4 regions of the Kitasatospora sp. NPDC001664 genome follow, and region 1 is predicted to be linked to each of the others. Evidence: riboswitches for the same ligand, from Rfam matches in the RefSeq annotation. Region 1 holds a riboswitch; each other region holds the start of a gene.
What was found. Region 1 has a riboswitch for cyclic di-AMP ahead of ACWCYY_RS00990 (glycoside hydrolase family 16 protein). Riboswitches for the same ligand answer to the same signal wherever they lie in the genome.

Region 1 (7,501 bases):
CGTTGTTGTCCCAGGTGCCGGCGCCGTTGTTGAAGGTCGCCTGCCAGGTGGCCGCGTAGCCGAGGGCCACGGTCTGCTTCACCCAGCCGGTGCAGGCGGCGGTCATCGCCGTGCCGGGGGAGGTGGTCCAGGTGCCGCCGGTGGGGGCCCAGTGCAGGTAGTACGCGGGCCAGTTGCGGCCGGCGGTGGAGTAGAACACGGTCGCGGAGGTGGGGGTGGCGGCCGCGCACGGGTCGGTGGTGGTGACGGTGCCGCCCGAGACGGCACTGGTGCCGCCGGCGAGTTGGTAGTTGGCGCCGTTGCGGCTGTCCCAACTGCCCGAGCCGTTGGTGAAGGTGGCCTGGAGACCGGTGGCGGCGCCGAGGTCGACGCTCTTCTTGAACCAGCCGGAGCAGGCCGCCTCCATGGCGGTGCCGGGCGGAGTGGTCCAACTCCCGCCGGTGGGGGCCCAGTGCAGGTAGACGGCGCTCCAGGTGGTGGCGGGCTTGTAGTAGACGGTCGCGGTGGTGGCCGCGTTGGCGGTGAGTGCGGGCAGCAGGGTGGCCAACAGCCCTGCCACGACGGCCAGTACGGCGGCCAGTGGATGGCGGGATCGCCGGGGGCGGCGTGCGACTTCACGGTCCACGGAGGGACTCCTCGAATGCCTGACGGGTGGGGGAGGAGACGCCCCCTCCGGCGACGGCACAGGGGTGGGGCCCTGCGGCGCACGCCACCGACCGGAGTTGACGCTCCGTCTTGCGCAAGACTCTGCAAGATGTTTCAGGAGGGTACTCGTCCGTAAATCCCCCGTAAAGGCCCGACGTCAGGTCCGGAGGCGAGGCCCCGGGTCCGGCGCGATAGCGTGCCGGGCATGGCGGACTGGGATCTTCGGCAGGCATCGGCTTCGGACGTCGAGGCGGTGGCCGAGCTGCGCGCGACGGTGCTGCGACCGGATCTGGAGCGGCTCGGCCGGTACGACCCGCAGCGCGTCCGGCAGCGGCTGCGTGACGGGTTCGACCCGGGCCACACCTGGGTGATCGAGGTGGCCGGCGAGTTCGCCGGCTGCGTGGCCCTGCGGCCCGCCGCGGACGGCTGCTGGCTGGAGCACTTCTACCTTGACCCGCGCCACCAGGGAGCCGGCGTCGGCTCGGGCGTGCTGGGTCGGCTGCTGGAGCAGTGCGACCGCACCCGCACCCCCGTCCGCCTCAACGTCCTCCAGGGCAGCCCGGCCCGACGGCTGTACGAACGCCACGGATTCACCGTCGAGACCGAGGACCCGGTGGACGTCTTCATGGTGCGGGAGCTGCCGTGAACGCGCCGGTGCGGCGGTGGACGATCACGCGGATCGGCACTGGACGCGGTGGGGGCCGGGTGCCATGATCGCGCTGCGCTCCGGAGCGTGTCCGGGGTGCGGGGAGCGAATCGTGAAGGTGTATCTCGCAGTTCCGCCTCTGCTGGTGGCGGTCTTCCTCGCCGGGTCGGGGATCGCGACGCTGACGCGGGGCTGGATGCTCCCGCTGAACCGGAGGTACGTCCGCCGTCCCCGGCTGCACGGTTGGGCCCAGCTGGTGTCGGCCTTCGCCCTGGTCTGGCAGGCGGTGTTCGGGCTGCTGGTCGGCGAGTTCGGCTTCCGGATGGGCCTGGTGATGATCGGCAACGTGTTCTTGCTGGTCGGGTTCGGCCTGATGGGGCTCAGTCAGCGTGCGCCGCGTCCGGCGCGGCCCGTCCCGAGCTGACCGCGCGACCGCCCGCCCCCGGGGAAGTGGGGCGGGCGGCCGGTGGGTGAAGTGGGGCGTCAGCAGCCGAAGTTGACCTTGTAGAAGGTCGCGTAGTGGTCGGCGGTGTAGTAGTCCTCGTGGAAGACCTTGCCGGTGACGATGCGGCGGGCGCCGCGGGTCGAGGAGCCCGGGGTCTTCACGGTGTACTCGTGGTAGTAGCCGGTGGTCTGCTTCGGGAGCACGCCCTCGCGGTTCTGGAAGACGATGCCGTCCTGGCTGTAGGGGAACGGGCCGCCCTGGTCGATCAGCTTGACGGTGGTGCGGCCCTCGGCCGGGAGGGCGGTGTGGCAGATGCTCCCGCTGACGGTGGCGGAGGCGTCGGTGGCGAACACGGCGGTGGGGGCGAGGGTGAGCAGACCGACGGCGGCGACGGAAGCGGCACGGGTCTTCAACGCGCGTAGAGTGATTCGCATGTTTTTCAGTCTGAGGGTTTGTCAGGTCCCGGAGGAAGCGTTGCGGAAACACTTCACCGACGGGTAACTCGCCGTGAATCCACGTGACTTGTGGGTTGCCGCCATGCGGCGCAGGTGCCGGATGTGTGACCGTGCCATGGGGGAGCGGTGCCGGTCCGCCTACCGTGGCCGGACCCCTGCCCCCCACCAGGCTGGAGCTCCCTGTGAGACGACTCCTCGTACTGCTGCTCAGCTGCGCCGCCCTGGCGCTGGGCCTCGGTCCGGCCGCCGCCGCGACCCCCGCGTACCTGAAGCTGGAGGCGACGTACTCCGCACCCGGCAACGGCTGGGCCAAGGTGGAGCGTTGGTACGACACCACCACCGGGTTCCGCGCCGAGCAGTTCCCCGCGGACGGCCGCGGTGACCAGGACGGCGCCCGGGTCAGCTACTTCGGCGGGGTGAAGCGCCCCTCCTCGGCCCGCTTCCTGCTCTACTCGGCCGCCGGCTGGGACACCGGCGCCAAGTCCGCCGTCCTGCTGGTGCACGGGGCCAACGACAACGCGGACCGGGCCTGGGCCAACCCCGCCGAGAGCGGCAACTGCGGTGCGGCGAGCTGCCCTTCGACCGGGCTGGCGCAGCAGCTGGCCGCCGCCGGGCACCGGGTCTTCGCGATCGGGTTCGCCCACAAGCACGGTGACAACCTGATGCAGGCCCAGGCGGTCGGGGACGCCGTCGCGGTGATCCGGGACCGGCTCGGCGTGGGCCAGGTCGACCTGGTCGCCTGGAGCAAGGGCGAAGTGGCGGCCCGGAGTTGGGCCTCCTCGGTCCGGCCGTCCTGGGGGCGGGCCTACCCCGGAGACGTCCGCCGGCTGGTCACCCTCGGTGGCCCCAACGGCGGCCTCGACTACGTCTACGCCCACGGCTGGAGCTTCTCGCTGGCCACCTGGCCCGCCTGCGGGGGCACCGCCAACGCACCCTCCCCGCACCTCTGGATGACCTGCTACGGCACCTACACCTCCCAGCCCTGCCTCGGCGTGCTGCCGGTCAACGGCTCCGACTGCTTCCCCGGCCAGCGCCAGCTGCTGGCCCGCTGGGACGGGCGGTACGGCGTGGACCAGCTCACCCAGGACTGGTGGACCACCTACTACGGCGGCCAGGGCTACTACACCGCCGGCCAGGGCATCCAGGCCGCGATCGACGCCGGTTCGCTGATCGCCCCGCTGCAGGCCGCGGGCACCCCGGCCGCCGTCCCGGCCTACCTGCTGGCCGGCGGCTCCGCCGACCTCCCCGGCCTGCTCAACGAGAACCGCGGCCCGAGCGACGGCATCGTCCTCACCGCCAGCGCCCTCGACACCACCGGCATCCGGACCGTCGGCGGCACCAGGCTGCTCACCGACCTCAACCACCTCGAACTCGGTTGGGCTCCGGCCGCCGCCGCCCAGGTCGCCGCCTGGCTGTCCTGAGGAGCGGAACGGTATCCGCCCAAGGGGTCGGCTGCGACCGGTGGGCCGGGTCCTGTGAGGGACGTCTCGTTGTCGCTCGGCGGGTCGCCGCCTAGCCTGCAGGGAGTTGTCCGCGTACGAGCGGACGCCGTCGCCGGGGCGCCGAGTCCTGCCTGCCCGTCGACGGTCACTCGACCACACCGAGTACGGGCAGGAGCGGGGGAACCAGGTCAGTCCGTGACCCCTGCCCGCCCACTCGGCGCAGGGGCACTCGGGGTGAAGCCGCTCACGGGCGGCCGGGCGTTCCCTCATGCCCGAACCCGACAGCTCACCTCGCAGGCGTCGAAAGAGGACTCCTGCCCATGCGCTTCTCCGTCACTCCCGCGCGCCTCGGCGCGGCCGCCCTGGTGGCCGTCCCGCTGATCGCCGCCGCCCCGCTGGCCGGCCAGGCCGAGGCCGTCACCGTCGTCACCCAGGACCGGCTCAGCCCGAACACCCTGGCCGCGGATGTGGCCGGCCGGGCCAGCCTGACCGTGCACTCCGGCTCCTGCTTCACCGCCAAGACCCTCGGCGTCGGCGTCCGGGACGCGGCCGGCCGCAACCTCGACTTCCCCGGCAACGCGAGCAACGTGCGGATCTGCCCGGGCGGGGTGACCTTCACCAGTGGCGCCCGGGCGCTGCCGGCCGGGACGTACACCCAGTTCGGCTTCTGGCAGGACCAGAACGGGGGCTGGCACAACCTGCCGTCCCGTCAGCTGACCGTCGGCGGTGCCTCGGTGACCCCGACCCCGACCCCCACGCCCACTCCCACGCCCACTCCGACGCCCACCCCGACCCCGACCCCGGGTGGTTCGCCCGTGCCGGGCAAGGCGCTGACCTGGTCGGAGGAGTTCGACGCTCCCGTCGCGCTCGGCAGCAAGTGGGTCAACGACCGCAGCAGCAGCTACCGTTACGGCAACCACAACCCCGACGACAACAAGCTGGACTGGCTGAACCCGTCCGGCGTCTCGGTCGCGAACGGTGTGGCCACCTTCACCGCCAAGCCCTCCGCGCACACCCTGGAGAACGGCAAGCAGGCCTGGGACACCGGACTGCTCACCACCGAGTACTCCTCGCAGGGCTTCCAGGTGCGGACCGGCGACTACGCCGAGGCCCGGGTGCAGCTGCCCTCCGAGGCGGGCGCGTGGCCCGCGCTGTGGACCTGGAAGAACGGCAACGGGGAGATCGACACCTTCGAGTACCACCCGGACAACGCCGCGCTGCTGGAGCTGACCAACCACGTCAGGTCGGGCCAGAAGTACCTCACCGACGCCACCGCGATCGGCCACGAGAAGTGGGTCACCATCGGCACGTACTACGGTGCGAACTCCGTCGACTGGTACGTGAACGGCGTCAAGGTCTTCTCCGACAACCAGGGCGTGGGGGCCGACTGGTCCGCCTACCTGATCCTCAACCTCTCGGTGGGTGCCGGGAAGTACCACCCGGCGCCGTCCGGCACCGCACCGATCGACTTCGCCGCGGACTGGGTCCGCGTCTACCGCTGAGTCAGCTCACGGAGAGCGTGAACGGCGTGGAGTTGTTCGTGAGGTCCGTGTCGTCCGCGCTGACCACCGTCACCTGCCCCTCGGCCGTCGTGCCGGGGGGCACGTCCGTGTCCACCCGGACGGGGGCGAGGACCGTCGCGGTCCGGTACTGAGGCAGGCCGGCGCCGAAGGTGCAGGTCAGCGCGTGGTTCCCGGCCGTGAGGGTGCAGTCGGTCGGGAAGGTCGGGCCCTCGAAGGTGAAGCCCTCGGGGACCGTCAGCACCACCGTGAAGGGCGACTCGGTCCGGTCGGGGCCCCCGTTGGCGACGAATCCGTGCACCGTCGTGGTGCCACCGGGTGGAGCCGCCTCGGGGTCCAGCCGGACCACCTCCAGGTCCGAGTTCGAGGGCGCCGCGCTCGCCGGCACGGTCACCCCCAGCACCAGCGCTGCGGCTGCGGCCAGCACCACCGTCAGCTTCCGTCCACCCATGGTCCACTCCGTTCGCTCTCCGTGTCGCCAACTGCACAGAATGTATCGGCAGAGTGTCCGGGAGAGATGGAGGTGCGGACGGTGTCCGGACAGGTGTTGAGCGAGGTCTCCGGGGTGGTCGGCCCCGAGAAGGAGGCCCAACTCGTGACGTCGTACCGGGAGTTGGTGGCAGGGGCGCTGCCGGAGGGGCTGATCAGGACGGAGCTGCTGCGCGGCCCGGGTGGCCGCTGGCGGGTGCAGAGCCTGTGGCGGGACAAGGCCACCCTGGAGGCCGTCCGGGCGGATCCGAAGCTGGCCGCCGCGCCGCGGCTGTTCCGCGAGGTGGGCGTGGAGCCGGAGCTGACGGTCTTCCAGCTGACGGCGGCACAGGCGGGCCCGCCCGACCTCGATCCGGACTGAGGCCGGGAGGTCGGGCGGGCCTGACCTGACGTCAGGGGGCGAGGACCTGACCGAGTCGGGTCGCGATCTGGCGCATCACGGGGACCAGCGAGCTCTCCCCGGCCTGTGCCTCCAGGGCCCGGATCCGGGCCTCCGGGCCGGAGACCGAGAGGGCGGTGGGGGTCGGTGCGCCGGGGACGGCGACCGCGATGCAGCGCACGCCGATCTCCTGCTCCTGGTCGTCCACCACGTAGCCGGAGGCCCGGGCGTGGGCCAGTTGGGCGAAGAGCTCGTCCGGGTCGGTGACGGTGTACGGCGTGTGCGACTGGAGCGGCTGGGTGCCGAGCACCGCGCGGGCCTCGGGCTCGTCCAACTGGGCCAGCAGCGCCTTGCCGACGCCGGTGCAGTGCGGCTGCACCCGGCGGCCGACCTCGGTGAACATCCGCATCGAGCGGCGGGACTGTACCTGGCCGACGTAGACCACCTCGCCGCCCTCCAGCACCGCGAGGTTGGCGGTCTCCCCGGTGGCCTCCATCAGCTCGGCCAGGTACGGGCGGGCCCAGCTGCCCAGCAGGCGGCCTGAGGTCTCGCCGAGGCGGATCAGCCGCGGGCCGAGGGTGTAGCGGCGGGCGGTGTCCTGGCGGACATAGCCCTGCTGCACGAGGGTACGGATCAGGCGGTGGATGGTCGGCATCGGCAGGCCGGAGCTGGCGGAGAGCTCGCTCAGGGTCGCGATGCCGCCGGAGTCGGCGAGTGCTTCGAGCAGCTGGAAGGCGCGCTCGACGGACTGGACGCCGCCGCCGGCTCGCTCGGCCCCGGACGGTGCTGCAGCGGGGGTGGTGGCCACCGGCGTTCCCTTCTGCTGTGGAGGAGGAGTAGAGTCCCGGCGATCTACCTCAACAAACCGTTGAAATTCTGTATCGCGGAAACTAGTCTCCACCTTACAGAACCGAACCCGCCAGTAGGTGGGTCGGTATCGAGGAGGCACCCACCGGAGCCTCCCTGCTGGCTCAACTGTCCAAGGAGTGTTCTGCCCATGGCTGCAGACCAGGACCCCGTCGGCGCCCCCTCCGCCGCTCCGGTCGTCACTGTCGCCGGTCCGCGCGTCCCCCGCAGCGAGGAGGTGCTCACTCCCGAGGCCGTCTCCTTCGTGGTCGGCCTCCACCGCGCCTTCGAAGGCCGCCGGCAGGAACTGCTGGCCCGCCGCAAGGCCCGGCGCGCCGAGATCGCGGCCGCGGGCACCCTCGACTTCCTCCCGGAGACCGCCGAGGTCCGCGCCGGTGACTGGAAGGTCGCCCCCGCTCCCCGCGCGCTCCAGGACCGCCGGGTCGAGATCACCGGCCCGACGGACCGCAAGATGGTCATCAACGCGCTCAACTCGGGTGCCAAGGTCTGGCTCGCCGACTTCGAGGACGCCACCGCCCCCACCTGGGAGAACGTGGTCAGCGGTCAGGTCAACTTGATCGACGCCTACGAGGGCCGGATCGACTTCACCACCGAGGCCGGCAAGTCCTACGCC
Region 2 (7,501 bases), on a different contig from region 1:
ATCTAGTCCAAACCCCTACAGGGACGAATATTTGACCACTAATCGGACAGCTGATCCACCGTCGGGAAACGCCGCAGGCCCGGCACGGGGCCGGGCCTGCGGGCTGTAGGACGTTCGGGTGGGTCAGACCCGGACGATCGCGTTGATCGGCATCACCGTGGCGGACTCGTGCCGGACCAGGGTGCCGGTGCGCGGGGCGTGCACGATCTGGCCGCCGCCGACGTACAGGCCGACGTGGTGCCGGTCGCCGTAGTAGATGATCAGGTCGCCGGGCTTGGCGTCGGCGATGTTGGTGCCGATGTTGGTGCCGGCGCCGGCCTGCGACTGCGAGGTGCGCGGCAGCGAGATCCCGGCCTTCTTGAACGACCAGACCATCAGGCCGGAGCAGTCGAAGGAGTCCGGGCCGGTGTCGCCCCAGCCGTAGGGCTTGCCGATCTGCGCCTCGGCGGCGGCGACCACGGTCGCGGCGAAGGAGCCGGCCGGGAGGGAGCTCAGGTCGGTGCGGCTCTCCGAACGGGAGGCGCGCTCGTCACCGCCGGAGGACTGCGGCTTGGCCGCGGACTTCGCCGCGGCGGCCTTGGCGCTCGCCTCGGCGGCGGCCTTCTGCTCGGCCTCGCGGATCTTCTGCTTCTCGGCCGCGTCCAGCGAGTCGTACAGGGCCTGGGCCTTCGCCAACTTGCCCTGGACGTCCTCCTTCTGGGCCTTCAGCTGCTGGCTGGTCTTCTCCAGGTCGGCCAGCTTGCCCTGGGTCTCGGCCTTCTGCTGGTCGAGCTTGTCCTGCTCGGTCTTCAGCTGCTTCAGCGCGTCGGCCTGCGAGACGCCGACCTGGTTGATCGCACCGGCCTGGCCGAGGAAGGCGTCCGGGCTGCTGGAGAGCATCAGCTGGACGGTCGGGGATATCCCACCGCTGCGGTACTGCTCGGCGGCGATCTCACCGAGGCTGGCCTGGAGGGCGTTCACCTGCTCCTGACCGCGCGCCACCTCGTCCTGGAGGTGGCCGACCTGGGTCTGCAGGGCCTGCTGCTTCTCGGTGTTCGCGTTGAACTGCTCGGTCGTGACCTCGGCCTGCTCGTTGAGCTGGTCGATCTGGCTCTTGACCTCGTCCTTGGAGGGCTGCGGGTCGGCGTGCGCTCCGGTCTGGCTGGAGAGGACCACGGCGGCGGCAGCGGCGGCCGTCATGATCGAGACGCGGGTACGACTGGCAGGCTTGGGACGACGATGGGACGCCACGAAGGCGGGCTCCTTCTTCCTACGTCCGCCTACCGGGTGAGCTGACGGGTTCGGGCTGGAAGGTAGCCCTACGACGTCTCACCCCCGCACCGTCTCGCGACGGACCGGCCGGCCTGACGCCGATTCACCCCGAGGAACGTGGTTCCCCGGCTCCGATCGGCAGCCACCCCCTCGGGGGTCCCCTGTCGGGCAGTCAACTCTCCCTGCCCCGCTGCGTCTCGAACTCGGCGGTAACCACCGCCGCCGCCCAGGCTGGACGATCGACAGTGCGGTGGTTCGACAATGACCCTAGTAACCCAACCGTGATCGGTTCAAATCCTTGTAAGAAAAAAGACGGAAGAAAGTCCAAGTGCATTTGTGATTGCGACCGACCGTGATCACGAATGCACGGTGAGCTGAGATTTCGCCCTCCGGAGACGACGGAGGGCCCGCCGGAGGTGTCCCACATCACAGCGGGATTCCGGCGGGCCCGGGCGTGTCACGGGGCGTCAGTTGCCCCGGCTCACACCAGATGTCCGTTATGCCGTGCTCGGCTGACCGGCCGTCAGACGCGGCGGATGGTCTTGATCGGCATCACGTTGGCGGGGGCCACCTTGACCACGTCACCGGTGCGCGGCGCGTGCACCATCATGCCGTTGCCGATGTACATGCCGACGTGGTGCGCGTCGCTGTGATAGATGATCAGGTCGCCCGGCTGGGCGTTGGCCACGTCGTTGCCCACGTTGGTGCCGACGCTGGCCTGCGACTGCGAGGTGCGCGGCAGCGAGACGCCGGCCTGCGCGTAGGCCCAGACCATCAGGCCGGAGCAGTCGAAGTTGTTCGGGCCGGTGGCGCCCCAGACGTACGCGCGGCCCTGCTTGCTGAGCGCGGCGTTCATCGCGACGCCCGCGTAGCCGGCGGCCGGCGGCAGGGTGCTCGGGTCGATCCGGGTGGCACCGCGGGAGGAGCGGTCGCCGCTGGTGATGGCGGCGCGGTCGGCGGCGCTCAGCTGGTTGAGGAGGTTCTTGGCCTCCTGCAGCTTGCGCTGGACCTCGTTCTTGGAGTCGTTCAGGGCCTTGGTGTTGCGGTCCAGCTCGGCCAGCACCGAGGCGGCCTCGGCCTTCTGCTGGTCCAGCCGGCGCTGCTGGTCCTGGAGCGAGCGCAGGGTCTGCGCCTGGGTCTGGTTGACCTGGTCGGCGCTGGAGGCCTTGCTCAGGTAGCCGTCCGGGTCGGAGGCGAGCATCAGCGCCACCGACGGGTCGACCCCGCCGTTGCGGTACTCGTCCGCCGCCACGGCGGCCAGGCCGGTCTGGAGCTGCGTCATCTGCTCCTGGCCGCGGGCCACCTGGTCCTGCAGCTGGTCGGCCTGCTTGCGCAGCTGGTCGGCCCGCTCCTTGGCGCCGTTGTAGCGCTCGGCGGCCTGCTCGCCCTCTTCGTAGAGCTTGTCGACCTGGGCCTTGACCTCGTCCTTGGTCGGCTTCGCGGGGGCCGCGTAGGCACCGGACTGGGCGGAGACGGCGACCGCGGTCGCAGCGGCGGCGGTGAGCACGATGACCCGTGCGCGGCTCGGCTGCTTGGGACGGCGGTGGGAAGCCAAGGTGACGAACTCCTTCAGCACTCCTGGACGCCCACCCGTTCGAGCGATAGTCCAGAAAATAGGTTTGACGCCTGACCCTAGTGAGTCAGGAGCCGTCGCGCCACTCCCCTACCGGGACGAACTTCCCTACGCACAGCGGCTTTCACGAGACGGACACAAACGCGCCACGCTCCCCTGACCGGACATCAGAAGAGTTCACGGCCTGGACAGCCGCCGGAGCAGCAGCATCGAGGAGACCGGGCGCGCACCCGCCTTCTTCACGCCGTCCGCCACCTCCTTGTCGGTGGAGACCACCACCACCGGCCGCCCCTGCGGCTCGGCCCGCACCAGCCGGCGGATCAGCTCGTCCGCCGTCTCGCCGGTCCGGCTGAACCGCACCCGCACGCCGCGCGGCGGCGCCATGATGACCGGAGCGTCCAGGTCCTGACCGTCGAACACGCAGGTCACCTCGGCCTGGGTGCGCTGGGCCAGCATCGCCAGCCCGCCCAACAGCCGCATCCGCTGCTGCTCCAGCGGCAGCGTCGGGTACCCGGTCTTCGTCACGTTGTAGCCGTCCACCACCAGGTGCACCTGAGGGATCGCCAGCAACTGGTCCAGCAGCGCCGGATCGTCCTCGGCCAGCGCCCGCCGGGCCACGTCGTGCGGCGAGGCCGAGCCCGGTACCACCGCGTCCACCAGATCGGCGGGATGGAGCTGCGTCACCGGCAGCGCCAGCTCCCGCTGGAGGCCCTGGGCCGACTGCAGCACCGTGTCCAGCAGCAGCCGCAGCCGCATGTCCTCGACGCTGCGGCCCTCCCGGACCGAACGGCGGCCGGTCTCCAGCGCGCCCTCCAGCTCGGTGATCCGGTGCCGCAGCCGCCGGGACTCCGCCTCGGCGGCGCTCAGTTCGGCGGACGCGGCGGCCCTGGCCTCCGCCAACTCGGCCTGCGCCTTGCGGGCCTCGGCCTGCGCCCGCCGGGTGTCGCTCTCCAGGCTCCGCACCTTCTTGCGCAGCGACTCCGCCTCGCGCCGCACCCCCTCGCCCTCGGCGCGCTGCCGGTCGAGGTCGGCCCGGGCGTGGGCCCTGGCCTCCGCCAGCTCCTCCTGGAGCTTCTCCACCAGCCGCTCGGCCTCGGCCGCCGCCCCCTCGGCGCCGGCCCGCTCGGCCTGCTCCCCGGCCTCCGCCACCAGCGCGGCCCAGCCCGCCGGGCGGACCAGGTAGGCGGCGGCGGCCACGTCCATCGGATCGGCCGCGCCCGGCACGCTGCCCGACTCCAACGCCTTCACCAGATCGGGCTGACCCAGCCGCAGGCGTTCGGCTATCCGCTGCCGGAAGGCCGGGTCCGCCTCCAGCGCGGCGGCCAGCGCGGTGGCCGCGTACTTGGCCCGGCGGGCGGGGGTGAACTTGGCGTACTGCCGCAGCGAGGCCGGGAGTTCACCGGCGGGGAGGCCGCCGAGGGCGTCGGCGGCGATGCCCACCACGCGGTGGCGGACGCCCTCCGGGAGCGGACGGCCCAACTGCTCACCGTGGGGCTGCTCGGCGTCCTGCGGTACGGGGCCCTCGACGGTGGGGCCCGCGGTGGTGGGGTCCTCGGTGGCGGGGTCCTCGGTGGCGGGGTCCTCGGACGCGGCGGCCGCAGGGGCCGGCCCCGCCGGGGGTCGCTGCCCCTGCGGTTCAGCTGTCCCCCTGGCTGCGTCCACCACGTCCTCGGCTCCGATCCTGCTGCGCGGGGTCCGCACGGCCGGTTGCCGCTGCCCTCAAACACACCGCTCTCTGCAATTGTCGCGGGTACCGTGCCCCGGCCCGACACGCGCCACACGCCGGGCGGGCCGGGGCACCCGCGATCTCAGGAGTCCTGCTGCTCCGCGGCGGCGTCCTCCGCCCCCGGACGGGCCACCAGCTCGACCTGGTCGACCGCGTTGCACCAGCGGCAGCGGACCGACTCGACGGTCTCGGCGAGCACCTCGGTCTCCTCCACCTTGGACTCACCGGCCAGGTCGAAGTGGAGGAACTCCACCGTCCGGGCGGAGCGGGTCACGTCGAAGCGGGTGAGGTTGCCGCAGAGCGTGCAACGCCAGCGGGTCTCGGCGGTGGGGAGTGCGATGGTCATGTGCCAAGTCCTCTCGTTGGTGCCGCGCGATCGGCGGTCACCCAGGGTCCGGGAGGCCAAGCCTATTGCCTGGCCGGGTGCCCGCGGACCGGGCGTCCGCGATCCGGTCCGACGGATTACGGCCCGCCCGGCGGGTCCCCCACATGCAGCAGGCCCGGGTGTGCCGGACCGGCCCCGGAGGAATGCCTGCACCCATGGCCACCCCCGTCCTGGACCCGCCCGGCACCCGCGACCTCCGCCCGCCGGAACGGGTCCCCGTGGTCACCTGGACGCTGATCGGCCTGAGCCTGCTGGTCCTGCTGGTCTCCCCCAGCGCCGGCCTCAACCCCCGCTACGGCACCGGCCCGGCCCGGGTCTGCGCCGAGCAGCGCTACGAACAGCGCTGGGGGGCCGTCCCCGCCGAGCTGCTGGCGAACCGTCCGCTGACGCAGGACCGGCTCCGGCAGCTGCCGCCCGCGTCGGCGGACTGCCCGCCGCCGGTGCCCTCGCCGCACAAGCTGGTGCTGCTCTCGCCGCTGACCGGTCTGTTCGTGCACGCCGGGTGGGCGCACCTGCTGGGCAACCTGCTCTTCCTCTTCGTCTTCGGGCCGGGGGTGGAGCAGCGGTTCGGGCGGGTCCGGTTCCTGCTCGGCTACCTGATGGTGGGTCACCTCGCCACCTACGGCTGGGCGCTCGCGCAGACCGGCGGGCCCGAATCGGTCCGCGCCCTGGTCGGGGCCTCCGGGGCGATCGCCGGAGTGCTCGGCGCCTACCTGCGGCTGTACCCGAGGGCGCGGGTCACCGCGCTGGTGCCGGTGCTGCTCTTCCTGCCGCTGCGGTTCCCGGCCTGGCTGGTGCTCGGGCTCTGGTTCCTGCTCCAGTGGCTCTCGGTCCGCCAGGGGGGCACCGGCGTGGCCTACGCGGTCCACGTCATCGGCTTCGCCGCCGGGTACCTGGGCACCTGGGCGGCCGTTACGCTGACCCGGAACCAACGGACAGGAGCTTCAGAGTGATCACCGCGATCGTGCTCATCAGGACCAGCGTCGACCGGATCCCCGAGATCGCCGAGGAGATCGCGGCCATCGAGGGCGTCAGCGAGGTCTACTCCGTGACCGGCGGCTACGACCTCGTCGCCATGGTCCGGGTCCGCCACCACGACGACCTCGCCGCCGTCATCCCGGCCAAGGTCAACAAGATCCCCGGCGTCCAGCACACCGAGACCCAGATCGCCTTCCGCACCTACTCCAAGCACGACCTCGAAGCGGCGTTCGCCCTCGGGCTCGACTGACGTACGGAGCCTCGGCAGGGCAAGCGCTCAGGGGCGCGAGGAACTGCGCGGGTACGGAAGGCGGCTCACCTGCAACTGAGGGTACGTCAGCCAGTTGCAGGTGCTGCCGTTCCCCCGCGCGCAGTTCCCCGCGCCCCTGCGGGACGCTCCGCTCAGCTGCGACGGGAGTCGGCGACGCAGCGGCCGCCCTCGTTGCGGTAGTTCCAGGCCGCCCCGTCGGAGACGAGCGCCCGGACGGCGGCCAGGAAGCGGTCGAGGTGCTCGTCCGGGGTGCCGGCGCCGAAGGAGACCCGGATGGCGTTGAGGCTGCGCTCGCCCGGCAGCGACGGCTCGGGGGCGCCGCACTCGGAGGGCGCCGCCTCCTCCCCGCCGAGCAGGGTCCGCACCAGCGGGTGCGCACAGAACAGACCGTCGCGCACGCCGATGCCGTACTCGGCGGAGAGCGCGGCGGAGAAGTGCGAGCTGTTCCAGCCCTGCACCACGAAGGAGAGCACGCCGACCCGGGCGGCGTCCTCGCCGAACAGGCTGAGCACCCGGACCTCGGGGACCTCGGCCAGACCGGCCTTCAGACGGGCGATCAGCTCCTGCTCGCGGGCCTCCAGCGCGTCGAAGCCGGCCTCGGTGAGCGCCCGGCAGGCGGAGGCGACGGCGTAGGCGCCGATCACGTTCGGGGAGCCGGCCTCGTGGCGGGCCGGGCCGGTCTGCCACTCGACGGCGACGGAGCCGTCGAGCTCGCGGGCGACGGTGCGGCTGGCGCCGCCGCCGGCCAGGTAGGGCTCGGCGGCGTCCAGCCAGTCGGAGCGGCCCGCCAGGACGCCGGCGCCGAACGGGGCGTAGATCTTGTGGCCGGAGAAGGCGATCCAGTCGACGTCCAGCTCGCGGACCGAGACGCGGTGGTGCGGGGCCAGCTGGGCGGCGTCCAGGACGACCCGGGCACCGTGGCGGTGGGCCACCTCGGTCAGTTCGGCGATCGGCCAGAGCTCGCCGGTGACGTTGGAGGCACCGGTGACGCAGAGCAGGCGGTGCTCGGCGGGGTTCTGAGCGAGCGCCAGGTCGAAGGCCTCGACCGCCTCGGCGTGCGAGCGGGGGGCGCGCAGGTAGGTGACCTTGAGGCCGTTGTGCGCCCAGGGCAGCAGCGAGGCGTGGTGCTCGGTCTCGAAGGCGAAGACCTCGGTGCCGGCCGGGACGGCGGCGGCCAGCAGGTTGAGCGAGTCGGTGGTGGCGCGGGTGAAGACGACCTGGTCGCCCTCGCGCAGGTCGAGGAACTCCTCGACGGTGCGGCGGCTCTGCTCGAACAGGTCGGTGGAGAGCTGGGAGAGGTAGCCGGCGCCGCGGTGC
Region 3 (7,501 bases), on a different contig from region 1:
TGGTGCGGCAGAACGTCCCGGCCGACGCGGTGGACTCCTTCTACCGGCAGCAGCTGGGCATCCAGAAGCTGGCCGCCGGCAAGGACGCCCGCACCCCTGAGGGCGACGCCGCGATCCGCTCCGCGCTGACCGAGGCCGGGGCCAAGCTGAAGATCGAGGTCAACCCGCGCTACGGCCGCTGGGACGTCCAGCAGATCGGCCTGGTGACTGCCCCCGCGGACTGGATCAAGCAGCCCGCCGCCACCGCCTGACCGGGTAGGTTCGGAGTGTGGACACTCCGAAGCTGATCCTGCTCACCACCACTCACCGGGTCGCCCCCGGCCTGCTCTCCTGGCCCGCCTGGGAGGCGCTGCGCGGGGCGGCCCGGGTGCTGGCCGGGGACCCGGCCCACCCGCAGCTCCCGGCCGTCCGCCAGGCGGGCGTCACGGTGGAGCTGGTCGAGCGCTCCACCGCGCCCGCACTGGCCCGGCTGCTGACCGGGGAGCGGGAGGGCGTGACGCTCTGGCTCGGCAGCCCGGACGGGGACCCGGGGCTCACCGACGCGCTGGCCCGGATCGCGGTCGAGCAGGCCGGGGAGGCGCCCGAGATCGAGCTGCTGCCCGGCTCCTACGACCTTCCGGGGGCCCGGCTGCTGGACCTGGTCGCGGTGATGGACCGGCTCCGCTCCCCGGGCGGCTGCCCCTGGGACGCCGAGCAGACCCACGCCTCGCTGGTGAAGTACCTGGTCGAGGAGGCCTTCGAGCTGGTCGAGGCGATCGAGGAGGGCGACCGCACCACCCTGCGCGAGGAGCTGGGTGACGTCCTGCTCCAGGTGATGTTCCACTCCCGGATCGCCGAGGAGCACCCGGAGGACCCGTTCACCGTCGACGACGTGGCCGGGGACATCGTCGAGAAGCTGATGTACCGTCACCCGCACGTCTTCGGCGACGTGGAGGCCGCCGGCGCCGCCGAGGTGGAGGCCAACTGGGAGCAGCTCAAGGCCGCCGAGAAGCAGCGCGACTCGATCCTGGACGGCGTCCCGGCCGGGCTGCCCGCGCTGGCGTACGCCGCCAAGCTGGTCTCCCGGGTCCGCCGGGCCGGCTTCACCGCCGTTCCGGACGCCCCGTACGAACTCCCCGCCGCGCTCGACCAGGAGAGCCTGGGCAGGGTGCTGCTGGCCCTCGCCCAGCGGGCCTACGACGAGGACCTGGACATCGACCAGGCGCTGCGCGCCACCACCCGCGCCTACCGGGACGAGGTCCGGGCGGCGGAGTGAGCGGAAGGGCTCAGGCGGCGACGGCGGGGGCGAGGACCTCGCCGATCGCCTCGCCGACCTGGGCCATCAGCTCGGCCAGCGGGCCGAGGGTGGCGGGGAGTTCGGCGATCGGGAGGATGCGCTCGGCGTCGGGGCCGCAGACGCAGAACAGGTCGATCGGGCCCAGGTGCTTGACCGCGGTGGAGACCAGGGCGGCCACGTCGGAGGGCTGCCGGACGTCGGCGCCCACCCCGACCACCGGGCAGCCCGGACGGTCCAGTTCGGTGGCCAGGTCCTCCGCCACGCCGGCCCGCTGATCGGCGATCAGCATCCCGGCCGCGCCGGCGGCGGCGAACCGCCGGGCCAGCCCGGCACCCGAACCGCCGTCCAGTACCGCGATGACCACCACTGCCCCGGTTACTCGCATGGGACTGCTCCTCCTTGAGCCGCGCCCGGCGGGACGCGCCGCACCGGCGTCCCTCCAAGTCCGTATCGGAGGATCGTAAGCACGCTCCGATCCTCCGCAAGAGCAATTACCCGCCAGGTGACCAGGCTCACTCATACTTCGGCGGGTTACCGTTCACACCATGCCGGACAGCCCCGCCCCGACCCAGCCCGCCCTCTTCACCTGGGAGTTCGCCGCCGATCCGTACCCCGCGTACGCCTGGCTGCGCGAGCACGCCCCGGTGCACCGCACCACGCTGCCCAGCGGGGTGGACGCCTGGCTGGTCACCCGGTACGCGGACGCCCGGCAGGCGCTGGCCGACGCCCGGCTCTCCAAGAACCCGGCGCACCACAGCGAGCAGGCCCACCGCACCGGCCGGGTCGGCATCCCGGGGGAGCGGCAGGCCGACCTGATGACCCATCTGCTGAACATCGACCCGCCGGACCACACCCGGCTGCGCCGGCTGGTCTCCAAGGCCTTCACCCCGCGCCGGGTGGCCGAGTTCCAGCCCCGGGTGCAGGAGCTGACCGACCGCCTGGTGGACGGCTTCGCGGCCCGCGGCGAGGCCGACCTGATCCACGAGTTCGCCTTCCCGCTGCCCATCTACGCGATCTGCGACCTGCTCGGCGTGCCGCCGGAGGACCAGGACGACCTGCGGGACTGGGCCGGGGCGATGATCCGTCACCACGGCGGCCAACGCGGCGGAGTGGGGCGGGCGGTGAAGAGGATCCGCGCCTACCTGCTGGAGCTGATCCACCGCAAGCGGGCCGACCTCGGCGACGACCTGATCTCCGGCCTGATCCGCGCCAGTGACCACGGTGAGCACCTGACGGAGAACGAGGCCGCCGCGATGGCCTTCATCCTGCTGTTCGCCGGCTTCGAGACCACCATCAACCTGATCGGCAACGGCACCTACGCCCTGCTGCGCGACCCGGAGCAGCGGGAGCTGCTGCAGGCGTCGCTGCGCCGGGGCGAGAGCGCGCTGCTGGAGACGGCGGTGGAGGAACTGCTGCGCTACGACGGCCCGGTGGAGCTGGCCACCTGGCGGTTCGCCACCAGCCCGCTGACCATCGGCGGGGTGGACATCCCGGTCGGCGACCCGGTGCTGGTGGTACTGGCGGCGGCCGACCGCGACCCGGCCCGGTTCGCGGCGGAGAACACCCTCGACCTCGCGCGCAAGGACAATCCGCACCTGGGTTTCGGCCACGGCATCCACTACTGCATCGGCGCCCCGCTGGCCCGGATGGAGGGTCAGCTCGCGCTCGCCGCCCTGCTGACCCGGCTGCCCGACCTGCAACTCGCCGCCGAGCCCGCTGACCTGCGCTGGCGCGGCGGCCTGATTATGCGCGGGCTGCGGGAGTTGCCGGTCCGCTTCACCCCGGAAGGCTGAACACCCGTTATCTGACGGCGTGTCGGTCATATCTGATCGACCGTGATCTGAATACACATCAATCCGGCCACAGGAGTACGGTTTGTGGACGACCCACCGCGCAGCGTGATTTCGGTGTGATGTGTTCGACATGAGCTTGTGATCGATCAGCTGATCTGCTTACCCTCCCTGGAGTCCGCAGCTGCGGACCCCGCGCGCGGAACGCCGAATCCTGCCCGCCGCGCTACCGGGACACCGACCAGACCCTTGGGCAGGGGCGGGGGACCCACACGTACGTCGCCGTCCCCCCACGGCTTGGGGTGAAGCCGCCTCACGGCGGCCGGGCCACCTCCCGGTCCGAACCCGACAGCTCACCTCGCAGGCGTGCGGAGAGGGACTTCTTCATGCTGTTTTCTGGTTCGGGCCGTCACCGTCGTCGTACCCAGGCCGAGAAGGCGATCGCCGTCGCGGGCGTCGCGGGCGTCGGCCTCGCCCTTCCGCTGATGGCCGCCACCGGCGCCCAGGCCGCACCCGTCTCGACCTGGGACAAGGTCGCCCAGTGCGAGAGCGGCGGAAACTGGTCGATCAACACCGGCAACGGCTTCTACGGCGGTCTGCAGTTCACCTCCAGCACCTGGGCCGGCTTCGGCGGCAAGGCCTACGCGCCGCAGGCCAACCAGGCCACCAAGGGCCAGCAGATCGCGGTCGCCGAGAAGGTGCTCGCCTCCCAGGGCCCCGGCGCCTGGCCGGTCTGCTCCGTGAAGGCGGGCCTGACCAAGGGCGGCGCCGCCGCCCAGGTCGACACCAACTCCGAGGCCAAGGCCTCCCGTTCGGAGACCCGCACGGCCGCGCCGAAGGCGGAGACCCCGAAGGCCGCCGCGCCCAAGACGGAGACCAAGAAGGCGGCGCCGAAGGCCGCCGAGACCACCAAGCCGGCGCCCAAGGTCGAGACCCCGAAGGCCGCCGCGCCGACGGTGAACGCCCCGAAGCACGCCGCGCCGAAGGCCCCGGCCACCGGCAGCTACACCGTCAAGTCCGGTGACACCCTGTCCGGCATCGCCGCCGCCAAGGGCCAGGACTGGCACCAGGTCTACCAGGCCAACAAGTCGGTCGTGGGTGGCAACCCCGACCTGATCTACCCCGGCCAGGTCCTCCAGCTGGGCTGATCCGACGCACCGTCATCACGGAGGGGCCGCACCGTTCGACGGTGCGGCCCCTCCGTGCCCGTCCCAGGTGAACTACCGGTGGGTAGGAAGGCCACGAGGTGAGACGGGACCAAGGTCAGCGTGGTCCCGGGGCCCGGTGCGGTTAGGCTCTGGTCGTAACGACTACACATCCCGCTTCCGCAAGGAGATGCCTCGTGCCGTCCATCGATGTCGTCGTAGCCCGCGAGATCCTCGACTCCCGTGGCAACCCCACGGTCGAGGTCGAGGTCGGTCTGGACGACGGCAGCACCGGCCGTGCCGCCGTCCCGTCGGGTGCCTCCACCGGCGCCTTCGAGGCGCTTGAGCTCCGCGACGGTGACAAGAACCGCTACTTCGGCAAGGGCGTCGAGAAGGCCGTCCTGGCCGTCATCGAGCAGATCGGCCCGGAGCTCGTCGGCTACGACGCCACCGAGCAGCGCCTGATCGACCAGGCCATGCTCGACCTGGACGCCACCCCGGACAAGTCCTCGCTCGGCGCCAACGCCATCCTGGGCGTCTCGCTCGCCGTGGCGCACGCCGCCTCCGAGGCCAGCGACCTGCCGCTGTTCCGCTACCTGGGCGGCCCGAACGCGCACGTCCTGCCCGTCCCGATGATGAACATCCTGAACGGTGGGTCGCACGCCGACTCCAACGTCGACATCCAGGAGTTCATGATCGCCCCGATCGGCGCGGAGTCCTTCTCCGAGGCCGTCCGCTGGGGCGTCGAGGTCTACCACACGCTCAAGGGCGTCCTGAAGGAGCGCGGCCTCTCCACCGGCCTGGGCGACGAGGGCGGCTTCGCGCCGAACCTGGACTCCAACCGCGAGGCCCTGGACCTCATCACCGAGGCCATCAAGAAGGCCGGCTACACCCCGGGCAAGGACGTCGCGCTGGCGCTCGACGTGGCCGCCTCCGAGTTCTACAAGGACGGCGCCTACCAGTTCGAGGGCAAGGCGATCTCCTCCGCCGAGCTCATCGACTACTACGCCGAGCTGGTCGCCGCGTACCCGCTGGTCTCCATCGAGGACCCGCTGGACGAGTCCGACTGGGACGGCTGGAAGGCCATGACCGACAAGCTGGGCGACAAGGTCCAGCTGGTCGGTGACGACCTGTTCGTCACCAACCCGGCCCGCCTGGCCCGCGGCATCGAGACCGGCACCGCCAACGCGCTGCTGGTGAAGGTCAACCAGATCGGTTCGCTGACCGAGACCCTGGACGCCGTCGAGCTGGCCCAGCGCAACGGCTACCGCTGCATGATGTCGCACCGCTCCGGCGAGACCGAGGACGTCACCATCGCCGACCTGGCCGTCGCCACCAACTGCGGCCAGATCAAGACCGGTGCCCCGGCCCGCTCCGAGCGCGTCGCCAAGTACAACCAGCTGCTGCGCATCGAGGAGATCCTCGACGACGCCGCCGAGTACGCGGGCCGCGGGGCCTTCCCCCGGTTCAAGGCCGAGGCCTGAGCGACCCGGGGCTGACACTCAGCCAGCTGTGCCCGGTGCCCCGGCTCCCACCCCGTAGGGTGGTGGGCCGGGGCACCGGCGTGTGGATGGAGGGGTACCGGCGATGTGGAAGATTCCGGGCTTGGCGGCGCGACCGCGCTTCACCAGCCGCGCCACCGTGCTGGTGCTGGTCCTCTGCTCGCTGGTGGCGATCCTCGCCTACCCCACCCGGCAGTACATCGCGCAGCGCTCGGAGATCAACGCCCAGCGGGCCAAGGCCGAGCACGCCAGGGCCCAGGTGGAGAAGCTCAGCCGGGAGAAGGCGCGCTGGCAGGACCCGGAGTTCGTGAAGGCCCAGGCCCGCCAACGGCTGCACTACGCGATGCCCGGCGAGACCCCGTTCATCTCGGTGGACCCGGCCCCGCCGGCCACCAAGTCCTCCTCGGCCGACGGTGCGTCAGCTCCACAGGCCAAGGCCGCCCAGCCCTGGTACGCCAGCGTCTGGGACTCGGTCGACCAGGCCGACACCACCCCCGTCCCGCGCTAGGCGCAGCAGCACACCCCCAGAGGCAGTAGCAATCCCATGACTGACACCCCCTCGACCGACACCCCCCTGGTCGACGACCAGGACGTCGCCGCCATCGCGGCCCAGCTCGGCCGGGTGCCGCGCGGCCTGCGCGGCGTGGCCCACCGCTGCCCGTGCGGCAACCCGGACGTGGTGGAGACCGCGCCCCGGCTGCCCGACGGCACGCCGTTCCCGACCCTCTACTACCTGACCTGCCCCAAGGCCGCCTCGCTGATCGGCACCCTGGAGGCGGACGGCGTGATGAAGGAGCAGACCGCCCGGCTGGCCGAGGACCCGGAGCTGGCGGCGGCCTACCAGAAGGCGCACGAGGACTACATCGCGCGCCGGGACGCCATCGAGGTGCTGGAGGGCTTCCCGAGCGCCGGCGGCATGCCGGACCGGGTGAAGTGCCTGCACGTGCTGGTCGGCCACTCGCTGGCCGCCGGGGAGGGCGTCAACCCGCTCGGCGACGAGGCGATCGCGATGCTGGAGGACTGGTGGGCCAAGGGCCCCTGCGTCTCCCCGGCCGAGGTCGAGGAGGCCGGTGCCCGGGTGCTGAGGAACCGCGCCAAGGACCAGGACCACGCGGCCGTGATCGCCGCCAAGGAGCAGCTGACCGCCGAGCGCGCCGCCAAGAAGGCCGCCGCCGAGGCCGAGCAGGGGGAGTCCGAGTGAGCGTGACCAGGGTGGGGGCCATCGACTGCGGCACCAACTCGATCCGGCTGCTGGTGGCCGACCTGGACCCGGAGACCGGGGAGATCACCGACCTGGACCGCCGGATGGTGATCAACCGGCTGGGCCAGGGCGTGGACCGCACCGGCCGCCTGGCCCCCGAGGCGCTGGAGCGCACCTTCGCCGCCTGCCGCGAGTACGCCGCGGTGCTGGCCGAGCACGGGGTCGGCCCGGACCGGCTGCGGTTCGTGGCCACCAGCGCCTCCCGGGACGCCGAGAACAGCGCCGAGTACGTGGCCGGGGTCAAGGAGATCCTGGGCGTGGAGCCGACCGTGGTGAGCGGCGAGGAGGAGGCCCGGCTCTCCTTCACCGGCGCCACCAAGGAGCTGACCGGTGGTCAGTTCCCCTCCCCCTACCTGGTCTTCGACCTCGGCGGCGGCTCCACCGAGTTCGTGCTCGGCGGGGAGTCCGTGGAGGCGGCCCGGTCGGTGGACATCGGCTGCGTCCGGCTGACCGAGCGGCACTTCGAGGGCGGCGCCGGCGTGCCGACCGAGGAGCAGACCGCCCGGGCCAGGGCCGACGTGGAGGCC
Region 4 (7,501 bases), on a different contig from region 1:
TGCATCTCCCGTACAAGGGGGTGGACGGTGAGCTTGACTCCTCGCCCTCGGGCGGTTGACCTGCACGGACCTGCGCAGGGACTACCGCCAGCCGCCCATCCTACCGGTAGCACGAAAGGCGGACGCCAGGGTGCTGCCACACGGATGACGGGGCCCCGCGCGAGGACCCCCGGACGGCCCCCGGGACGCCAACAGGGCCCCGCCTTCGGACGAGACCCTGCCGCACTGTCGGGGTGGCCGGATTCGAACCGACGGCCTTCCGCTCCCAAAGCGGACGCGCTACCAAACTGCGCCACACCCCGTGGTGCCGAGAGGAAGCGTACACGCCACCCCACACCCCCACGGCCGTTCCCACGGGCGGCCGTTGACGGTCCCGGCGGGCGGCCCCGACGTGCCGGAGCGCGAAAGCGGTGTGCGAGCAGCCGACCCGACCAGGTACGCTGACCCTGTCCTCGGGACCGCAGCACGCGGCCACGGGGCGTCCTGTGCGGGTGTAGCTCAATGGTAGAGCCCCAGTCTTCCAAACTGGTCACGCGAGTTCGATTCTCGTCACCCGCTCCGCGAAAGGCTCCGGCCCCCGGTCACTGACCGGGGGCCGGAGCCTTTCTGACGTCGTCTCAGTCCTCTCAGACGTTGACGCCGTGGGCGCGCAGGTACGCGACCGGGTCGACGTCGGAGCCGTAGGAGGCGCCGGTGCGGACCTCGAAGTGCAGGTGCGGGCCGGTCACGTTGCCGGTGGCACCCGAGAGGCCGATCTGCTGGCCGGCCGAGACGGTCTGGCCGGCCGAGACGCCGATCGAGGAGAGGTGGGCGTACTCGGAGTACTTGCCGTCCGCGTGGCGGATGACGACCTCGTTGCCATAGGCGCCGCCGTTGCCGGCCTTGACCACGGTGCCCGAGGTGATGGCCTTCACGCTGGTGCCGGTGGAGGCGCGGAAGTCCACACCGGTGTGGTAGCCGCTGGACCAGCTGGAGCCGGAGGCGTGGTACGCGGTGGAGGTGCCGCCGCTGACCGGGGCCACGTAGCCGCCGGAGGCGACGGTGGTGGAGGTCTCGGCCTTGGGCGCGGCGGCCTTCGGGGCGGCGGCCTTGGGGGCGGCGGCCTTCGGAGCCGCGGCCTGCGGGGCGGCGGCCTTGGGGGTCGCGGCCTTCGGGGCCGGGGTGGAGGCCTTGGAGCGCGAGGCCTTGGTGGTGTCCGCGGACTCGGTGCTCTTGGACTGCTGCTGCGGGGCCGGGGTCTGGGCCGGCGCCGGGGCGGCGGCCGCGGCCTTGCCCGCGAGCGAGAGGTTCTGGCCCGGGTAGATCAGGTCCGGGTTGCCGCCGATGACGGACCGGTTGTCCTGGTAGAGCTTCTGCCAGCCGCCGTCGACCTGCTGGGCGGAGGCGATCTTCGAGAGGGTGTCGCCGCTGACGACCTGGTAGGCCTTGGCCTCGGCGGCCGGAGCGGCGGCCGGAGCCTCGGCGGGCGCGGCCGCCGGGGCGGACTCGGCCACCACGGCGGTGACGGCGGCGGCCTCGGGGGCGGCGGCCGGGGTGTGGCTCTGGTGCGCGCTGGCGGCGCTGACCGGGACGGCGAACGCGGCACCGACCACACCGGTGGCGACCGCGATGCGGGTCAGACGGGACAGCTGGACGCGACGGTGCTTGCCCATGGGGCTTTCCTCTCCGACGCCTGTGAGGTGAGCTGTCGGGTTCGGGCTGGAGATGCCCGGCCGCTGGCGCGGCTTCACCCCTAGCCGGACCGGCGTACCGGTACGGCGACTTACCTGTGGGTCCCCCACTCCTGCCATGGCTGTGCTGGTTCGAGGCTCCGGGTGGTGGCAGGACTCGGCGTTCCACCCGGTGGGCCCGTCCGGTCGATCCGCCGGACTGGATCCGCAGCTAAGCCCATCGCCCCGGCCGCTGGCAACCCCGGGTTGAACGATCAACGACGATCGGGCGGGACCAAAGTCACTCCGGGCCGGGGACTTCGGCCCTTGGCGGCCATGATCGCTGACCCTGGGCCGATCCTCCGTGCACGCAGGGTGTCGAATGCGACGGTCCGGGTACGGCCCTGCGCGCTCCGTCGGCAGGCGCCGTGACACCGGTCACGCCAGGCCGATACGCTCGCCGTTCGAGGTTCCCGTTCGAGAACAGAGCGCCGCCGTCCGGGCGGCACCGAGGAGATCCGCCCGTGCCCCACGAGGAGCGGCTGGCCGTCATCCGACGCGGAGTGGTCCGCGAGATGGCCCGCCTGGGCCTGGAGTTCACCGTGGACGGTGCGGTGGTCCGGGGGCCCGGCACCACCGCCGTGGCGGTCCGCGACCACGCCGAGCGGGGCACCACCGGCCACGTCGACCTCGGCTACGTCCTCCAGCTCGGCCGGGGCGACGGTCCGGTGGTCTGGGACTGCGCGGCGGGCTTCGGCGGCGACGACGCCGAGCAGCTCGACAACGCGGTGATGATCTGGGCCGGCACCACCGCCACCGCCGTGCTCCAACTCCTGGACGGCGGGCACGCGTTCAGCACTCCCGAGTTCCCCGGCTGGCGGGTGGTGCAGAGCCCGGCGGCCACCTTCGGCACCGGCTCGGAGCTGCTCGCCGACTGGCTCGCGGAGCAGCACTCCTCCCCCGCGCTGGCCGCCGCCGTGCTGCCGGAGCTGGTGCCCGGCCAGGTCAACGGCGTGAAGCTGTTCTTCGGCGGCAAGGCCGGCCACGACGTGGCCGAGGTGCGGGTGAACGGCCGGGTCAGCAGCGCGGCCTCGCGGGCCCTGCGCGCACAGGACTGGCCGCGCGGCGAACGGCTCTGCTGGGCGCGGCTGTTCCTGGTGTTCGCGCCCGAGCCCGAGGCACTGCCGGAGCGCGCGGCGGCGCCCGCACCACCGCGCGGAAGATTCGCGCGCTGGTGGCGGGGACGGCGCTGACCCACCGTCAGGCGGGCCCGCGACCGGACGCCTCCCGGCCGGGCCGGCCGGGGTGGCGGCTGCTCAGCTGGCGACCGAGGAGATGGTCTGCGCGAGCTGGCTGAGGAAGTCCTGGATCGGCTTGGCCGCCGTGGACTGGCTCAGCATGAAGCCGAAGAGCGCGGCGATGATGGCATGGCTGGTCTTCAACTGCTTGTTGCGGATGAAGATCACGCAGATGATGCCGAACAGGACCAGGGCTGAGACGGAGAAGGCCACCCGGACTCACTTCCTCTTTCTACGTAGCGAGTTTCGTGGCGGGCCCAATCCCCCGAGCAATCCCCCGGACCCCCCGAGAACCGACCGTCCCACCCGGACTCAGTGTGGTCGTTCGTGCGGACTGCGTAAAGGACTTGCCGTGAGCAGGCCCCGAAGATCCTGCGATGTGAGACGAATTTCCGCCGACCGAGACGATAGCCGAGCAGGCCTGACGGTCCGTCGGCAGGGCCGCCCCAACTGGCACTTGACGGCTCCGGGCGGTCCTAGATCCACTTTCCGGACTATGCCCCAGGAATGGCCGAAGATCGGCGTCGGGACTTGACAGTCGGTCAGCCCCGCCAGAGCAGCAGGACCGCGCGGTCGTCGTTGACGTCCTTGGCCACCGACTCGATGAGCTTCACCGCCGAGCCGCGGCCGCCGAGTTGGGCGAACGGGGCGCCCCCGACCAGCCGGTCCGCCTCGCCCATCAGCCGGTCCATGCCCTCGGTGAGGTCACGGCCGGGCACCTCCACCATGCCGTCGGTGCAGAGCATCAGCACGTCGCCGCGGTCCAACCGGCCGCGCACGCCCTCGAACTTGGCGCCGTCGTACACCCCGAGCAGCCCGCCCTCGGGGGCCTCCATCACGTCCCAGCGGCCGGTGCCGGCGTGCCGCTGCATGCCGGGCAGGTGGCCGGCCGAGAGCAGCTCGTACTCGCCGGTGTCCAGGTCGAGCACCAGGTGGACGGCGGTGGCGAAGCCCTCGTCCCAGTCCTGGCGGAGCAGGTAGCCGTTGGCCGCGGGCAGGAACTCGTGCGCCGGGAGCGAGCCCAGCAGGCCGCCGAACGCACCGGAGAGCAGCAGGGCGCGCGAACCGGCGTCCATGCCCTTGCCGGAGACGTCCGCCAGCACCACCTCCAGCACCCGGCGGCCCGGCCCGGTGCGGGCCGCCACCACGAAGTCGCCCGAGAAGGACTGGCCGCCGGCCGGGCGCAGCGCCATGTCCGCCGACCAGCCCTCGGGCAGCGGGGGCACCCGGCTCTGCACCCTCAGCCGCTCGCGCAGGTCGAAGAGCATCGAGCCGCCGCCCCGCCAGGGCACCCCGACCCGGCTGCGGAACTGGGCGAGCAGCAGACCGGCCACCCCGACCGCACCGACCACCAGCGCGGCACCGGGGGTCACGCCGAAGACGTAGGTGTCCGGGTGGTCGCTGGCCACCCTCTCCCCGGTGTGGATCAGCGACTCGGTGGAGAGCCCGAGCGCGGCGGCCGCGTAGAGCAGCACCAGGGTGCCCGGCCGCAGCAGCAGCGCCCCGGCCAGGATCGGCAGCACCAGCGCGGTGGGCGGGGCCCAGGCCGGGATCAGCACGTTGAGCAGCACCAGCAGCGGGACGGCGGCGAACAGCACCCCGAAGGCCAGCCAGTCGGCGGCGTCCCCGCGGAAGTGGTCCACGGCGGTCCGGCGCAGCACTCGGCGGGCCCGGTACAGCCTGCCGCGCAACCGGGCCGTCCACGGGCCGTCGGCCGCCGCTGCGGCCTGGCCCGTGCCAGTCGTCCGGGGCTCGGAGCCCGGCGTGCTGCCAGCCATGGGCCTTGACCTTATCCACCGGCACCCGGTGCCGTCGACGGGTGGGTCGGCGCCGGGCGCGTTCACGGGTGAGGGTTCAGCGGGTTTCGGCCGTGCGGACGGTGTGGGCCCGGCGGGCGCGCGGCGGCGGCGCGGCGGCGGCGCGAAGGGGACCCCCGTCGAATGTCGGTCGCGCACGACGGATGCTCGGTGATAGCTCTTGGCATATGACCGCACACCGTACGACTTCTGACGACATGCCAGGTGACGCCCTGGACTTCCGCCCGCTCGCCGCCGAGGACTGGGACCGCTGGTACCGGAACCTGGAGGTGGCCTTCGGCGGGTCCGAGGACTTCCCCGAGGACCGGGAGCTGTGGCGGGAGCTGACCGAACTGGACCGCTCGGTCGGGGTCTGGGACGGCGACCTCCCGGTGGGCGGCGCCAGCGCGTTCAGCTTCCGGATGGCCGTCCCCGGCGGCGCCGTGGTCCCGGCCGCCGGGGTCACCATGGTCGGCGTGCTGCCCACCCACCGGCGGCGGGGCGTCCTCAGCCGGCTGATGCGCGACCAGCTCGACGAGGTCCGGCGGCGCGGCGAGGCACTGGCGGTGCTGACCGCCTCGGAGTCGCTCATCTACGGACGCTTCGGCTACGGCCTCGGCACCTGGCGGATGGGGGTCACCGTGCCCCGACGGGTCGGGCTGCGGGCCCCGGTGGACCGTTCGGTACGGCTGCGGCTGGTGGCACCGGAGTCGGTGGTGGCGGCCTGCGAGGAGCTGTACGCGGAGCTGGTCCCGCACCGGCCCGGCATGCTGGCCCGTCAGCCCGGCTGGGAGAAGCTTCCGTTGAAGGACCCCGCCGGCGGGCGGGAGGGCGCCTCGCCGCTGCAGTGCGTGGTGGCCGAGGACCGGGAGAGCGGGCAGCTGCTGGGCTACGCCCGGTACGCCGTCGCGATGGACTGGAACGTCTCGGACATCGCCGACGGCACCGTCCGGGTCCGCGACCTGGAGGCCCGGACGCCGGGGGTCCGCGCGGCGCTGGTCGAGTTCCTGCTGAGTCTGGACCTGACCGGGCGGGTGCGGTTCCGCAGCCGCCCGGTGGACGACGCGCTGCTGCACCTGGTGGACGATCCGCGGCGGCTGGAGCCGCAGTTGGTCGACTCGATGTACGTGCGGCTGGTGGAGCTCGGGGCCGCGCTGGAGCAGCGCGGGTACGCGGCGCCGGTGGACGTGGTGCTGGAGGTGTCCGACGCGTTCTGTCCGTGGAACGCCGGGCGGTGGCGGCTGCACTCGGACGGGCCCGGCAAGGGCGCGAGCTGCGTCCGCACCGAGGCGGCGGCCGACCTGGCGCTCGACGTCCGGGAGTTGGGGGCTGCCTACCTCGGCGGCGTCCGGCTCACGGCGCTGGCCGCGGCGGGCCTGGTCACCGAACTGCGGGACGGCGCCCTGACCGAGGCGACGCGGGCCTTCGCCTCGGACGTCGCCCCCTGGCTGCCGCACGGCTTCTAGCGGGCACCGGAAGGCAGCGACCCAGGGGCGCGAGGAACTGCGCGAATCGGAAGGCGGCTCACCGGCAACTGAAGCTCCGTCAGCCAGTTGCAGGTGCTGCCGTTCCCCCGCGCGCAGTTCCCCGCGCCCCCGGTGTGACCACTCTCGTCAGCCAGGTGCGCCGATCAGCCCTGCGGGTGGTGGGCCGGGATCGGGGGGAGTTCGCCGGTGGTCTCGTAGTCGGCGAGCATCTCGATGCGGCGGGTGTGGCGCTCGGCGCCGCTGTAGGGGGTGTTGAGGAAGACCTCGACGAAGCGGGTGGACTCCTCGACGGTGTGCATCCGGCCGCCGATGCTGATGACGTTGGCGTTGTTGTGCTCGCGGCCGAGCTCGGCGGTCTGCTCGCTCCAGGCGAGCGCCGCGCGCACGCCCTTCACCTTGTTGGCGGCGATCGCCTCGCCGTTGCCCGAGCCGCCGATGACGACGCCGAGCGCCTCGGGGTCGGCGGCGGTCCGCTCGGCCGCCCGGAGGCAGAACGGCGGGTAGTCGTCCTCGGCGTCGTAGACGTGCGGGCCGCAGTCGACCGGCTCGTGGCCGTTCTCCTGGAGCCACTTCACGAGGTGGTTCTTGAGGTCGTATCCGGCATGGTCGGAACCCAGGTACACGCGCATGCGTAAGAGTGTGGCATGCGCGTGTGCCCGGGCCGCCGCCGGTCCGCCGGCTCAGGAGTCGCGTCGCAGCAGCTTCCAGGCCAGCGGCAGCGCGCCCATGGCCAGCAGGACCTTCAGGCCGTCGCCCACCAGGTAGGGGTAGAGCCCGAGTTCGGCCGCGCGGGCCAGCGGGACGCCGAGCGAGAGGGCCAGGTACGGGACGCCGACGGCGTAGATGGCGAGGCTGCCGAGGACCATCGCGCCGGCGGTGCGCAGCGGGCTGCGGTCCGCGCCGCGGCGGGCCAGGGCGCCGACCAGTGCGGCGGCCAGCACGAAGCCGATCACGTAACCGAGGCTGGGCATGGCGAAGCCCGAGCTGCCCTCGGCGAACCAGGGCATGCCCGCCATGCCGGCCAGCAGGTAGAGGCCGAGCGAGGCGACGCCGCGGCGGGTGCCGAGCGCGGTGCCGACCAGCAGGGCGGCGAAGGTCTGGCCGGTGACGGGCACGGGAGAACCGGGGACCGGGACGGAGAGCTGGGCGGCCAGGCCGGTGAGGGCGGCGCCGCCGGCGACCAGGGCGAGCTCGCGGGCCTGGGCACCGAGACGGGTGGCGGCCTGCGGGAGCAGGTCGGCGAGGACCGGGGTGCGGCCGGGGAGGGTGGT

Region 2: another riboswitch for cyclic di-AMP. It lies ahead of ACWCYY_RS19820 (NlpC/P60 family protein); the one in region 1 lies ahead of ACWCYY_RS00990 (glycoside hydrolase family 16 protein).
Region 3: another riboswitch for cyclic di-AMP. It lies ahead of ACWCYY_RS15150 (transglycosylase family protein); the one in region 1 lies ahead of ACWCYY_RS00990 (glycoside hydrolase family 16 protein).
Region 4: another riboswitch for cyclic di-AMP. It lies ahead of ACWCYY_RS08665 (M23 family metallopeptidase); the one in region 1 lies ahead of ACWCYY_RS00990 (glycoside hydrolase family 16 protein).

Annotation. Positions count from the first base shown of each region.
Region 1 is NZ_JBSFGS010000001.1:197,895-205,395, forward strand. It holds gene ACWCYY_RS00965 (carbohydrate binding domain-containing protein) at 1-625, opposite strand, end outside; gene ACWCYY_RS00970 (GNAT family N-acetyltransferase) at 851-1,291, shown strand; gene ACWCYY_RS00975 (hypothetical protein) at 1,404-1,715, shown strand; gene ACWCYY_RS00980 (ribonuclease domain-containing protein) at 1,775-2,170, opposite strand; gene ACWCYY_RS00985 (esterase/lipase family protein) at 2,374-3,612, shown strand; cyclic di-AMP (ydaO/yuaA leader) riboswitch at 3,780-3,947, shown strand; gene ACWCYY_RS00990 (glycoside hydrolase family 16 protein) at 3,954-5,135, shown strand; gene ACWCYY_RS00995 (hypothetical protein) at 5,137-5,604, opposite strand; gene ACWCYY_RS01000 (hypothetical protein) at 5,686-6,003, shown strand; gene ACWCYY_RS01005 (IclR family transcriptional regulator) at 6,035-6,829, opposite strand; gene aceB (malate synthase A) at 7,019-7,501, shown strand, end outside.
Region 2 is NZ_JBSFGS010000013.1:73,851-81,351, forward strand. It holds gene ACWCYY_RS19820 (NlpC/P60 family protein) at 124-1,179, opposite strand; cyclic di-AMP (ydaO/yuaA leader) riboswitch at 1,241-1,402, opposite strand; gene ACWCYY_RS19825 (C40 family peptidase) at 1,775-2,806, opposite strand; gene ACWCYY_RS19830 (NYN domain-containing protein) at 3,002-4,303, opposite strand; gene ACWCYY_RS19835 (hypothetical protein) at 4,633-4,896, opposite strand; gene ACWCYY_RS19840 (rhomboid family intramembrane serine protease) at 5,091-5,888, shown strand; gene ACWCYY_RS19845 (Lrp/AsnC family transcriptional regulator) at 5,885-6,163, shown strand; gene ACWCYY_RS19850 (aminotransferase class V-fold PLP-dependent enzyme) at 6,316-7,501, opposite strand, start outside.
Region 3 is NZ_JBSFGS010000009.1:147,166-154,666, forward strand. It holds gene ACWCYY_RS15130 (SurA N-terminal domain-containing protein) at 1-251, shown strand, start outside; gene ACWCYY_RS15135 (MazG family protein) at 269-1,255, shown strand; gene ACWCYY_RS15140 (SDR family NAD(P)-dependent oxidoreductase) at 1,266-1,661, opposite strand; gene ACWCYY_RS15145 (cytochrome P450 family protein) at 1,822-3,069, shown strand; cyclic di-AMP (ydaO/yuaA leader) riboswitch at 3,295-3,447, shown strand; gene ACWCYY_RS15150 (transglycosylase family protein) at 3,453-4,214, shown strand; gene eno (phosphopyruvate hydratase) at 4,409-5,695, shown strand; gene ACWCYY_RS15160 (FtsB family cell division protein) at 5,817-6,221, shown strand; gene ACWCYY_RS15165 (DUF501 domain-containing protein) at 6,258-6,914, shown strand; gene ACWCYY_RS15170 (Ppx/GppA phosphatase family protein) at 6,917-7,501, shown strand, end outside.
Region 4 is NZ_JBSFGS010000004.1:355,456-362,956, forward strand. It holds tRNA gene ACWCYY_RS08655 (tRNA-Pro) at 229-302, opposite strand; tRNA gene ACWCYY_RS08660 (tRNA-Gly) at 488-558, shown strand; gene ACWCYY_RS08665 (M23 family metallopeptidase) at 627-1,652, opposite strand; cyclic di-AMP (ydaO/yuaA leader) riboswitch at 1,655-1,804, opposite strand; gene ACWCYY_RS08670 (DUF6348 family protein) at 2,174-2,902, shown strand; gene ACWCYY_RS08675 (hypothetical protein) at 2,966-3,160, opposite strand; gene ACWCYY_RS08680 (PP2C family protein-serine/threonine phosphatase) at 3,490-4,725, opposite strand; gene ACWCYY_RS08685 (GNAT family N-acetyltransferase) at 4,962-6,209, shown strand; gene ACWCYY_RS08690 (ribose-5-phosphate isomerase) at 6,374-6,859, opposite strand; gene ACWCYY_RS08695 (biotin transporter BioY) at 6,911-7,501, opposite strand, start outside.